2 regions of the Variovorax sp. J22R115 genome follow, and region 2 is predicted to be linked to the other one. Evidence: predicted binding sites of a transcription regulator. Region 2 holds the regulator's gene; the other holds the start of a gene.

Region 1 (6,073 bases), on a different contig from region 2:
CGAGAACAGCGTCCAGGTGCCCTTTTCCATCACGCGGCGCATGAAGAGGTCGGGAATCCAGTTCGCCGTGTTCATGTCGTGCGTGCGGCGGCGGTCATCGCCGGTGTTCTTGCGCAGTTCGAGGAATTCCTCGATGTCGAGGTGCCAGCTTTCCAGGTAGGTGCAGACCGCGCCCTTGCGCTTGCCGCCCTGGTTGACTGCGACCGCGGTGTCGTTCACGACCTTCAGGAAAGGCACGACGCCCTGCGATTCGCCGTTGGTGCCCTTGATATGGCTGCCGAGGGCGCGCACGCGCGTCCAGTCGTTGCCCAGGCCACCGGCGAACTTGGAGAGCAGCGCGTTTTCCTTGATCGACTCGTAGATGCCGTCGAGGTCGTCGGGCACGGTCGTCAGGTAACAGCTGGACAGCTGCGAGCGCAGCGTGCCGCTGTTGAACAAGGTCGGCGTGCTCGACATGAAGTCGAAGGAGGACAGCACTTCATAGAACTCGATCGCCCGGGCTTCGCGGTCGATCTCGTTGAGCGAGAGGCCCATCGCGACGCGCATGAAGAAGGCTTGCGGGAGTTCGATGCGCGATTTGCGCACGTGCAGGAAGTAGCGGTCGTAGAGCGTCTGCAGGCCGAGATAGTCGAACTGCATGTCGCGTTCGGGCTTGAGCGCGGCGCCAAGGCGGGCCAGATCGAACTGCAGCAGCTTCTCGTCGAGCAACTCGTTGTCGACGCCCTTCTTGATGAACTGCGGGAAGTAGTCGGCGTAGGCCTGGGCCCGTTCGGCCGGCGGCACTTCGCGGCCGATCACTTCCTTGAAGATCGTGTGCAGCAGCAGGCGGGCGGTGGCGAAGGTGTAGTCGGGGTCCTTCTCGATCAGCGTGCGGGCAGCGAGGATCGAAGCCTTGTAGACCTCGTCGAGCGGAACGCCGTCGTAGAGATTGCGCATCGTCTCGGCCACGATCGGGCCGGCCGTGATGCTGTCGCCCAGGTCGGTGCAGGCGGATTCGATCAGGTCCTTGAGTTCGTTCAGGTCGAGCGCCACGCGCTCGCCGCGGTCCAGCACGTGCAGCGTGGAGACTGCCACCTGCGTGTCCGCACCGCCCTGCTTCGTGCGCTCCTGCGAGCGGCGTTCGCGGTACAGCACATAGGCGCGGGCGATCTCGTGGTGGCCCCCGCGCATCAGGCCGAGTTCGACCTGGTCCTGCACGTCCTCGATATGGAAGGTGCCGCCGCCCGGTCGCGAGCGGACCATGGCGCGGACCACGCCTTGCGTCAGGTTGTCGACCGTCTCGCGCACGCTGGCGGAAGCCGCGCCCTGCGTGCCATGCACTGCAAGGAAGGCCTTCATCATCGCGATGGCGATCTTGTTCGGCTCGAAAGGCACGACCGCGCCGTTGCGGCGAATGATCTGGTAATGGGCGAGCGCGTTACCTGCAGGCGAGCCGGCAACGTCGCGGTTTTGCGGCGTCGAGGGTACGGCGCGGGAAGTAGAGGAGGGGGGGGTCAGGGCTGTTTGCATTCGATCCTCGTTGGCAATTCTTGTTGGGGCGGCAGTGCCGTGTTGGCCATTGTTCCGGGCGGTACGCGCCGGGCAGGCACACTATATCTGGGGCCCATGGGGTCCACAACCCACTAGATATAGTGTTTTCGACAATCTACAACGACCGTGATTTTTGTTGCTGGACGCCGAAGGCACATTTATCCCGCATCACCAGTGCCCCACGTTAACTGGGTCCGCGATCTACGGGGGTTTCAGAGGGATTTGGGCCTGAAAACCGCATGGTTGCTGCGCTTGCGCAGCGCGGGGGATCATTCGCGGCGATGCACCCGGGATACATCGCCCGTTGCTTCGCGATTGAAAAATTTCAGCGTGTTGCGACGTCCGGGGGGAACATCGCCGGATCCCAACCGAGTTCCGCGCGCAGGAGGCGCCAATCGAAGCCGGCGCCCGGGTCTTCCTTGCGGCCCGGCGCAATGTGTTCGTGGCCGGCGATGAATTCGATCGCGTAGTGCTGCGCGATCGCCGGGCACAGGCTGGCCAGGGTTTCGTATTGCGCGCCTTCGAAGGGTTCGCCCTCCAGCCCTTCGAGCTCGATGCCGATCGAATCGTCGTTGCAGTTCGCGCGGCCGCGCCAGGACGAAGCGCCGGCGTGCCACGCGCGGTCGTCGCAGCTCACGAACTGCCACAGCTCGCCGTTGCGTCTTATATAGAAGTGAGCGGAGACCTCCAGGCCGCGGATGGCGGCGAAGTAGGGATGCGCGTCCCAGTCGAGGCGATTCGTGAAGAGCTGCTGCACTTCGTCGCCGCCGTAGCGGCCGGGTGGCAGGCTGATCGAATGCAGGACGACGAGGTCGATCTGCGCGCCGTCCGGGCGTGGCCCGAAATTGGGGGAGCGCAACTGTCGGGCGAAGCGATACCAGCCGGACTGCCAGAGTCCGGCGCCGGGTTCATTCATCGGCACCGAGACCATTGCCATCATCGCCATTCGGTGTCGCGATGCCTAGGCGCGCGATGCGATAGCGGATTTGTCGAAGGCTCAAGCCGAGGCGCGCCGCCGCCGCCGTGCGATTGAAGCCGGTTTCCTGCAGGGCGCGGATGAGGATCTGGCGCTCCTGCTCATCGAGGTAGCCTTGCAGATCACTCGGCATCGCCGATGCCTGGCGCGTGGGCAATGGGGGCGCGGTCGCGGGACCGGGTTCCGGCAGAAGGACGGGCTCCGCCAACGCGGGTTCCGCAGGGATCACCGCGCTGTCGACGAGGTCGAGATGCAGCATGTCGCCGTCGTTCAACGCGACGGCGCGATGCAGGAGGTTCTCCAGTTCACGGACATTGCCGCGAAGCGGGTGCTCGGACAGGCGCTGGAGCACATCGGCCGACAGGGAGGGCACCGGCATGCCGGCATCGCCTGCGATGCGTTCGAGCAGCGCAATGCACAGCGCGGGCAGGTCGCTGCGACGCTCGCGCAAGGCCGGCACGGCGATCTCGATCACGTTGAGGCGGTAGAAAAGATCCTGCCGGAAGCGGCTGGTCTGGACCTCGGCGTGCAGGTCCTTGTGCGTGGCGCTCACGATGCGGACGTCGACCGCATCCTCCTGCGTCGAGCCGATGGGGCGCACGCTGCGCTCCTGGATGGCGCGCAGCAGCTTGGACTGCATCGCCAGCGGCAGGTCGCCAATCTCGTCGAGGAACAAGGTGCCGCCGCGTGCCGCCTGGAAATAGCCGTCGCGGTCCTGGGAAGAGCCGGTGTAGGAGCCCTTGCGCGCGCCGAAGAATTCGGCTTCGAGAAGGTTCTCGGGAATGGCGCCGCAATTGACTGCGACGAACGGACCGTCGCTGCGCTGGCTGCACGCATGCACGGCGCGCGCGGCCAGTTCCTTGCCGGTGCCGGATTCTCCGCGCACCAGCACCGGCGCCATGCCCCGCGCCACCTTGGCGATGCGTGCCTTGACGAGGCGCATCGGTTCGGATTCGCCTACCAGCCGTTCGAGCGCAGCGACGCCGCTGCTGCCGATGGCCGGCACCGCCTTGCCGCCGTCGTCGCCCGTACGAACCGCTTTCGCCGTGGTCGGCTGTGCCGTCGCCTGCACGGCGGACGCCACGACCGAACGGAACTGCTTCAGGTCGACCGGTTTGGTGAGGTAGTCGAATGCGCCGGCCTTGAGCGCCTCGACTGCATTCTCAGCCGAGCCGTAGGCCGTCATCACGACGCAGCGCTCGGCGCGCTGGTCCTGCTGGATGCGCAGGAGGATCTCCATGCCGAGCCCGTCGGGCAGGCGCATGTCGGTGATCACGGCATCGAAGCGGCCGGCCTCCAGGTGCTGCCAGGCCTCCGACACGCTGCCGGCCGCCTCGACGCGGTAGCCCTCGCGAAGCAGCGTGAGTTCATAGAGTGTGCGCAGATCGGGTTCGTCGTCGACGACCAGGATCTGGGCGGGGCGCGGCGCGGACGGGTTAGGGGTGCTCACACTGCTATTGTGTCAGTCGAGTTTCGGCCGCTGCAAACGCGACGAAAAACTCGTTGCCCTCCGGCCCTGTCGGGGAGAGAGTGCGGCGCTCGTAGCCGATCGTCGCGCCGTGGCGCTCGCACAACTCGCGACACAGGAACAGACCCAGGCCGCTCGAACGGCTTTCGGAAGAGAAGAAGGGTTCGAATAGATGCCGCTGCACCGCGGGTTCGAGCGGTGCACCGTCGCTCCATATCTGGAGGCAAGGCCGGCCGGCGGAGTTCACGCGCGTGGTGATCTGGATCGAACCCTCGCGGTCCCCTGCATAGCGCGCTGCGTTGTCGAGCAGGTTCACGAGGATGCGGCGCAGGTGCTCGACGTCGAAGCGCACGTCGCTTCCGGTCGCGTCGAGCGCCAGCAGCACGCCTTGCCGCTGCGCGTGCTGCACCCATTCTTCCGCGAGCGTACGGACGGTCGGGTCGAGGATGATCTGTTCGCCGAGCGGCAGCACGCGCTGTTGCCGGGCCCGCGCCACATCGAGCACATCGTCGACGATGCGCGACAGGCGCTGCGCGTTCTGTTGCACCATCGTTGTGAGCTGCCGATGCGCAGGGTCGACCAGGTCCTCGCCGAGCAGTGCGCTGGCCTGGGTGATGGCGGCGAGCGGATTGCGGATCTCGTGCGCGACCGCCGCCGACATGCGTCCCATGGCTGCCAGCTTCTCGGTGCGGATGCGGGCTTCGAGTTCGCGCAGATCCTGCAGGAACATCACGCACAAGCTTTCGGTGTGGCGATCCCTCGTTTGCGTGAGGCGTGTGCGCACCCGGACTTCGCGCGCCGTGCCCTGTGCTTGCGCGACGGGAATTTCCTTTGATTGGGGCGTGCGCCGTGAGAAGGTCTGCCCCGCAAGTGCGGCGAGCGGAGCCCATGCCGGATGCGCACTCAGCGCGAACGGCAGCGCGAGTTCCGCCAGGCCCTGGCCGAGGATGGCATCGGCGGCCGGGTTGGTGGCGTGCACTTGGCCTTGGGCATCGATCACCAGGACGCCTTCGCTCAGCGTCTCGATCACGAGGTCGTTGACCAGTGCATGCATCTGCGCCGCGCCGCGGTTTCGCTGCGCCACCGCTTCCTCGCGCGTCAGCCGGCGCGCCAACTCGTGCGCCAGCAAGGCCACCACGAAGAGCCCCGTGCCGGTCAGCGCCGCCTGGACGAACCGGGGCGAGGTGTCCGTGGGCTGCTCCAGCCAGAACCAGGTCGCATGCGCCAGCAGCAGCAAGGTGGCTGCAGCCGTCGTGCCGAGGCCCACCGCGCTCGTGCCCAGCACCGCGCCCATCAACACGGGCAGCGCGAACAGCGGTGTGTAGTTGATGCTGCCGACCTGCATCACTTGCAGCGCCGTGAAAGTGACGAGGTCGACCCCGATGGTCGAGAGCCACGCACCTCCGACGCCCCGTATCGGCTTGAACGGCGCAAACCGCGCCGCCAGCAGCGCGGCGATGACATAGCCGGCCGACAATGCAACGGCTGCCGGCTGCATCGACTGTCCCAGGACCATGGCCAGGGCCTGCAACAGCAGCAGCACCGCCGCGACAAAGCATCGCGCGGCCATGAAACCCCGCCACAGGCGCTGCAGCGCCGAGCTTTCGCCGCTGAAATGTTCGAGCGAGCTCCAGTCCGTGGCCGGGTCGCTCCGTGACCAGGTCACTTGGCTCGCCCTGCGGCTTGGCGGTGGGCTGCGCTGCAGTAGATCCCCGATGGCCCGGTGATTGCATCGGCGGCTGGCAGGTGGAGGCCGCAATGGGCGCAACGGACCATGGCTTGGGGGGCGCCGACGGCCGGTGGCTTGGCGGGCGGTGGGGGGCGCGACTGCATTTCTTCGCGGCGGTTCTTTCGCCAGATCCAGATGGCCACGAAGATGACGGCGAGGACGAGAAGATATTTCATGCGGGGGCGCGCGAGAGGACGACTTCCAGCACGAAGCGCGAACCCACATAGGCCAGCACCAGCAGGGCGGAACCCGCGTAAAGCACGCGGCGCGCGGTGCGGCCGCGCCAGCCGAAGCGTGCGCGTCCAATCAGCAGGACGGCGAAGGCGAGCCAGGCCAGGACGGAGAAAACGGTCTTGTGGTCCCACTTCCA
Region 2 (6,073 bases):
TGGCGGCCTGCTCGAAATCGACCTTGAGGTCGGCATCGAGCTTGCCCGCCTTCAGCGCGACCGGCAGGCCGCCCGGGATGTAGCCCAGATAGGGAACCAGATCGAGATCCTGAAAGCTCAGTTGAGCGTCGGTCTTGCGGTTGTCGGCAAAAGGCGTGGAGGACGCGGTGGAATCGAACTTGCTGCCGTTAAGAACGAAAGCCAGCCTGGGCTCGGTCTTGACCTCGCGCTGGGACGCCAGGTTGCTGAGGAAAGGGACGTTGAGGACGAAATCGCGAAGCTCATGCGTTCGCTTGACTGTCTGGTCCTCGAAATTGACGGAGCCGCCCGAAATGGCGATGTTGTAGATGGCGAAGCGCGGCGGATCGCCCTTGGGTGCATCCGGCTTGGGCGCCAGCTTGGCGAGGATGTCGTCGATGTCGTACTTGCCGTCGGCCAGATGCGTCAGGCGGATCGCCGGCGAATCGATGGTGATTGCGTCGATCACGGGCGCCAGGCGCAGGATCGATTGGAGTTCGGCATCGGCATAGATTCGCCGGATCGCCACTTGCGGTTGGCTGCCGTCGGCCGTGGCGATGCGCAGATCGTTCACCGCCAATTCGAGCGTCCACGGCTTGAAGTCGATCTTGCCCACCGTGACCTCGCGGCCGAGTTTCTCGCTGGCAATCTTCTGGATCTGGCCCTTGGCGATCGGCGGCACGGCCAGCCAGGCAATGGCCCAGACGACCAACAGGACCAGTAGCGTCACGACCCCGCGCCGCACCCATTTGTTCTGTATCAGCGAAGCAGCATTCATCGACGGGGAGTGTGCCCCAAACGCCCGTGGCTTCCCAGAAGCAGAAAGCCCGGAGACCTGACGAAAAGTCTGGTCTCCGGGCTCGATGGCGGACGCAACGCCCATGCCATCTTTTCGCTCGACCAGAAGTTCAATCGTTCCGGTCATGCTGGCAGCAAGAGATTGCCACCGTTGGGCCTCAGCCGCTGAACCTTCGGATTTCTCCTCCGGTCACTGGACCTTGGTGAAACGCCTGAAAAGCTCAGGCCCCCTCAGCCTAGGCGCGTGGCAAAGGGATTGCAAATGAGGTTTTCAATGGACTGGCGCGCCCCGATTCGTGAACTAATTCAAACATTTTTTACATCGAAATTAGAATAACAAACCAAGTCATTATTCTTGACCGGGTATTTAGGCACTTCTAGAATGCCAGCTTCCCCGAGCCGCCAGACGCGGCCGGGCTCCCAGATCCGCTGCCGAGTTCCACCGGCTTTGATCAGGCTGCCGCGCCCTCTCCCTACCTTGCGCGGACCTGATTCGTACCAATCCAAGCGCCGTTGCCTTCTAGCTCCGCCCTCGTGGCGCTGTGACCAGGCGCCGCACAGAAAGGAAGAGCGATGAACCAGGCGTTTGATGCCACAGCCCGAGGGCTACGGACATTTGTGTCCGACGTGGTGGACGGCTTTTTTGAGATCACCCACAACGGGTTTGCCCTGGTAGGGCTTGCGATCGTGTTCGCCGCACTGGCCCTGGCCGCACGCCCGGACCTCCGCCAGTCCGGCGAGGAGCAGCTCATGGGCTGGCTGCAGTCGCGCAAGCCGCCTCCCGAGGTCAGCGACCTGCAGCCCACGGCCATCGAACGCACCACGGCCGCGAGCCCGCACGTGCTGCCGAAGCCGCAGGCCGCGGTCGCTTACTGGCTCAGCAAGAAGTACCGCGTGGCGGTCGAGCCGCTCAGCGTGCTGGTCGCCGAAGCCTTCGATCTCGGCAAGCGCACCAAGCTCGATCCGACGCTGATCCTCGCCATCATGGCCGTCGAATCCAGCTTCAACCCCTTCGCCCAGAGCCAGGTCGGCGCCCAGGGCCTGATGCAGGTCATGACCCGCGTCCATGGCGAAAAGTACGAACCCGCCGGCGGTGCGCTCACCGCTTTCGACCCGGTGACCAACATGCGCGTCGGCGTCAAGGTGCTGCAGGAATGCATCGCCCGGGCCGGCTCGCTCGAGGGTGGCCTTCGCTACTACGTCGGCGCGGCCAATCTCAGCGATGACGGCGGCTACGCCGTCAAGGTGCTCGCCGAACACGAACGCCTGCGCCAGGTGGTCGGCGGCCGAACACCTTCCGTCATCACGCCGCCGTCCGCCGTCACTCCGCCGGCCGCGCGCACGAACCCCGTCCCGGTCGCGGCACCGACCAAGCAGCCGAAGCCCGACCTGCAGGAGGCGCAGGACGCGCCGCAGGAACGGCAGGCGGCCCCGGAGGCCGCGCGGGATTCGCAACACCTGGCGCTGCTCTCCAACTCTTAGGCTTTTCAGGACGGTGGCAATCGCCGTCGGCTACACTCGGCCAGCACGCGACTGGCGATAGGCGCAACCCTTTTCAGGTGCATTGCGCTGACGTGGACTACCACTGGGAAGCGTGCCGCCTGCGGACTCGAGCAGGTGTTCAGCCGTTCGCCTGGGCAGCCCTTGTTTGGTTGAAGAACAAGGACCATCGTCTTGAAGGACTGCCATGTACCACCGCAACATCCTGGTCGAACAGACCGATCCTGAAATCTTCGCCGCCATCCAGGCCGAGAACGCGCGTCAGGAACATCACATCGAGCTGATCGCGAGCGAAAACTACGCGTCGCCGGCTGTCATGGCTGCCCAAGGCTCGCAACTCACCAACAAGTACGCCGAAGGCTACCCCGGCAAGCGCTACTACGGCGGTTGCGAACACGTCGACGTGGCCGAGCAACTGGCCATCGACCGCGTCAAGCAACTGTTCGGCGCCGATGCCGCCAACGTGCAGCCCCACTGCGGCGCTTCCGCCAACGAAGCCGTGATGCTGGCCTTCCTGAAGCCTGGCGACACCATCATGGGCATGAGCCTGGCCGAAGGCGGCCACCTGACCCACGGCATGCCGCTCAACATGAGTGGCAAGTGGTTCAACGTCGTGAGCTACGGCCTGAACGACAAGGAAGAGATCGACTACGACGCCATGGAACGCAAGGCGCACGAATCGATGCCCAAGCTGATCATCGCCGGCGCCTCGGCCTACTCGCTGCGCATCGACTTCGAGCGCTTCGCCAAGGTCGCCAAGGACGTCGGCGCGATCTTCATGGTCGATATCGCGCACTACGCAGGCCTCGTGGCCGCGGGCGTGTACCCCAACCCGGTGCCGCACGCCGACGTGGTCACCTCCACCACCCACAAGAGCCTGCGCGGCCCGCGCGGCGGCATCATCCTCATGAAGTCGCAGCACGAGAAGGCGATTAACAGCGCCATCTTCCCCGGGCTCCAGGGCGGTCCGCTGATGCACGTCATCGCCGCCAAGGCCGTCGCCTTCAAGGAAGCGCTCTCGCCGGAATTCAAGACCTACCAGCAACAGGTGGTCAAGAACGCCCAGATCGTGGCCGAAACGCTGACCGCGCGCGGCCTGCGCATCATCAGCGGCCGTACCGAAAGCCACGTGATGCTGGTCGACCTGCGTGCCAAGGGCATCACCGGCAAGGAAGCCGAGGCCGTGCTGGGCGATGCGCACATGACCATCAACAAGAACGCGATCCCGAACGACCCCGAGAAGCCGATGGTCACCAGCGGCGTGCGAATCGGCACCCCGGCCATGACGACCCGCGGCTTCAAGGACGAAGAAGCCCGAGCCACGGCCAACCTGGTCGCGGACGTGCTCGAGAACCCCCGCGACGCAGCCAATATCGAGGCGGTCCGCGCCAAGGTGCATGCGCTGACGAGCCGTTTCCCCGTCTACCGCTAAGCCGATGGCACGCACGCCCGGCATCGCGCATCCTCACGGCTCGGCGCCGGACGGAGCGGCCGCATGAAGTGCCCCTTCTGCGGCCACCTCGAAACGCAGGTCGTCGAGACACGCATTTCGGAAGACGGCGACTTCGTGCGGCGCCGGCGGCAGTGCGGCGGCTGCGACAAACGCTTCACCACCTACGAACGGCCGGACGTCAACTTCCCGGTCGTGGTCAAGAAGGATGGCAGCCGGGCCGACTTCGACGCCGGCAAGGTGCGCGCGTCGATGATGCTGGCGCTGCGCAAGCGCCCGGTCAGCATCGAGCAGATCGACAACGCCCTGCTGCGGATCGAGCAGAAGCTGCTGTCCAGCGGCTTGCGCGAAATCGAGTCGACCAAGGTCGGCGAGCTTGTGATGCGGGAACTCAAGAAGCTCGACAAGGTGGCCTACGTACGGTTCGCGTCGGTGTATCGGAGCTTTGAGGATGTGGATGAGTTCAGGCAGTTGTTGAGGGATATTTGATCGCGTTCCTTGCGCGATCACCCTCCGCTGCCACAAACGCCATTGCCGCAATCCCCTTTCGTGTCGGGGTCGCAAAGCTTCGGCCTACCGGATGGCGCAAGAACAATCGAGCTGCGTCGCCCTGTTTCGGCTTTGAATGTCAGGCAGCCTGCGCCAAAGCCTGCGGTCTTCCCCCGCGAGTACCCGTTGGCGTCGTAACTCAACGACTTGTCGAAACCGTTGCCGAGCCCGTCGACCGCAACACCCGCTCGAAGCGCATCGAAGGTGCGCAGCACCTCCCGATTGCCCTCGACGCTGGTCGCGACCTCCCACCCGTTCGACCAGTCCTGGTTTCGCGGAGTCAGCGTCACGCTCTGCGAACGCTTGATGGCTTCGGTGCGCGCCAGACTCAGGGCAGCCAGGAACTCACTGGCGCTCGAAGCCAGCCGCTGATTGAGCGACAGATCGCGGAATCCAGGCACGGCGATGGCTCCCAGGATGGCGTCGAGTGCGACAACCACCATCATTTCGATCAGGGTGAAACCACGGGCCCGATGATGAAACATGGCGTGCGTGGTCATTGCCAGCACCTGCTCACATCCTTGCCGGTGCATCCCTTCTCACCCGTGCTTTCGATCCAGATATTGCCGACCGCATCATCCGAGAATCCGGGTTTGAGGTTGGCAGTCAGCTTGATGCATAGCCGGGCATCCGTAGTTCCACCGCAAGCGGCAACTGCGAGGTCGTATTTGCTGCCCGGCTCGCTTTTCGTCATCGTTGCGCCTGTCTTGTAGCTTGCTCGTTGGGTATAGAGGCGTTCCTGCTGCTGCATCTCCTGCAAGAGCGCGGTGCGCGCTTCCGCACGCCAACCGCGCCGGACCGAGTCCATGTAGGAGGGATAGGCAATGGCGCCCAGAATGGCCACCACCGCCACCACGATCATGAGTTCGATCAGCGTGAAGCCCTGAGCCGGTGGCTGCCGGGTGGACGACGGAATCACGCGCTTCATTGCTTGACGTCCTTGAAGTTGGTGATCTGTCGCCAGTTGAGGCGGCCGGCAATCTGCGACACGATTCCTCCCGATATGGGGCTATCGATCGAGACGCCGGGCCCGGCACCCGTCCCCGTACCCTGATTGATGACGGAGACCTTCTTGCTCTCGATACGGCGGCCGAACGAGTCCGTCGAACTGTACGCACCATCGCCCGCCTGAATCACCAACGGTGAACTGAGCAAACCGACCGTTGACGGAATGCAGGTGCTGCCCGATGACAACCCGGTCATCGCGTTCACCGCGCAACTGTGGCCGCCACCGCCAGCGCCGCAAGTATTCGGATTGGGAATCAGCGTATTGAAGAACAGATAGCCATCGCTCAACACCATTTGCGAGACTTGGCGCTCGCCCTCGCTCTCCGAATCAGGCAAGTCGAAGTACCAACCGCGACGTTGGGATGTTTCGCCGTCGTAGTTTCCATAGACCCCGACCGGGTCCAGGGTCTTGTAGGTACCGGGAGTCGAACCGGTGCGACCGAACTGATTGAGATAGTTCACCACGCCGCTGGAGTTTCCCTCGCCCGGGAGCGGATTGACGATGAACACGCCGGACCTTGCATCCCACTCCGCGGCTTCGTTCGCGATCTTCTCGAACCGTTCGTTCTGGGCCGTGGGGCCCGTGAACTTCATGGGTGCACGCAACACCCCACCATATCGATTGTTGGTGTTGTCCATCAGATATCCGAATGCGGCAAATCGCATCTTGTCGGAATACGTCTGGATCGTGCCCATCGGCTTGTAGTTTCCGTTCGGGTACTTCAGGCAGAGGTCGCTGCGAACGGGACC

What was found. The regulator NrdR, encoded in region 2, represses ribonucleotide reductase genes. The targets are predictions, from matches to a motif close to CACNANATNTNGTG.
Region 1: QTI04_RS14680 (ribonucleoside-diphosphate reductase subunit alpha) is a predicted target of NrdR. The motif match lies at 1,621-1,634, and genes of this name have one in related genera.

Annotation. Positions count from the first base shown of each region.
Region 1 covers NZ_JASZYM010000007.1:256,808-262,880, reverse strand. Annotated here, with positions in the region: gene QTI04_RS14680 (ribonucleoside-diphosphate reductase subunit alpha) at 1-1,509, opposite strand, end outside; gene ampD (1,6-anhydro-N-acetylmuramyl-L-alanine amidase AmpD) at 1,856-2,446, opposite strand; gene QTI04_RS14670 (sigma-54 dependent transcriptional regulator) at 2,439-3,956, opposite strand; gene QTI04_RS14665 (nitrogen regulation protein NR(II)) at 3,961-5,640, opposite strand; gene QTI04_RS14660 (PP0621 family protein) at 5,637-5,879, opposite strand; gene QTI04_RS14655 (inner membrane protein YpjD) at 5,876-6,073, opposite strand, start outside.
Region 2 covers NZ_JASZYM010000003.1:231,613-237,685, forward strand. Annotated here, with positions in the region: gene QTI04_RS06410 (DUF748 domain-containing protein) at 1-796, opposite strand, end outside; gene QTI04_RS06415 (transglycosylase SLT domain-containing protein) at 1,390-2,298, shown strand; ZMP/ZTP riboswitch at 2,336-2,462, shown strand; gene glyA (serine hydroxymethyltransferase) at 2,504-3,748, shown strand; gene nrdR (transcriptional regulator NrdR) at 3,812-4,255, shown strand; gene QTI04_RS06430 (GspH/FimT family pseudopilin) at 4,273-4,815, opposite strand; gene QTI04_RS06435 (type IV pilin protein) at 4,812-5,243, opposite strand; gene QTI04_RS06440 (hypothetical protein) at 5,240-6,073, opposite strand, start outside.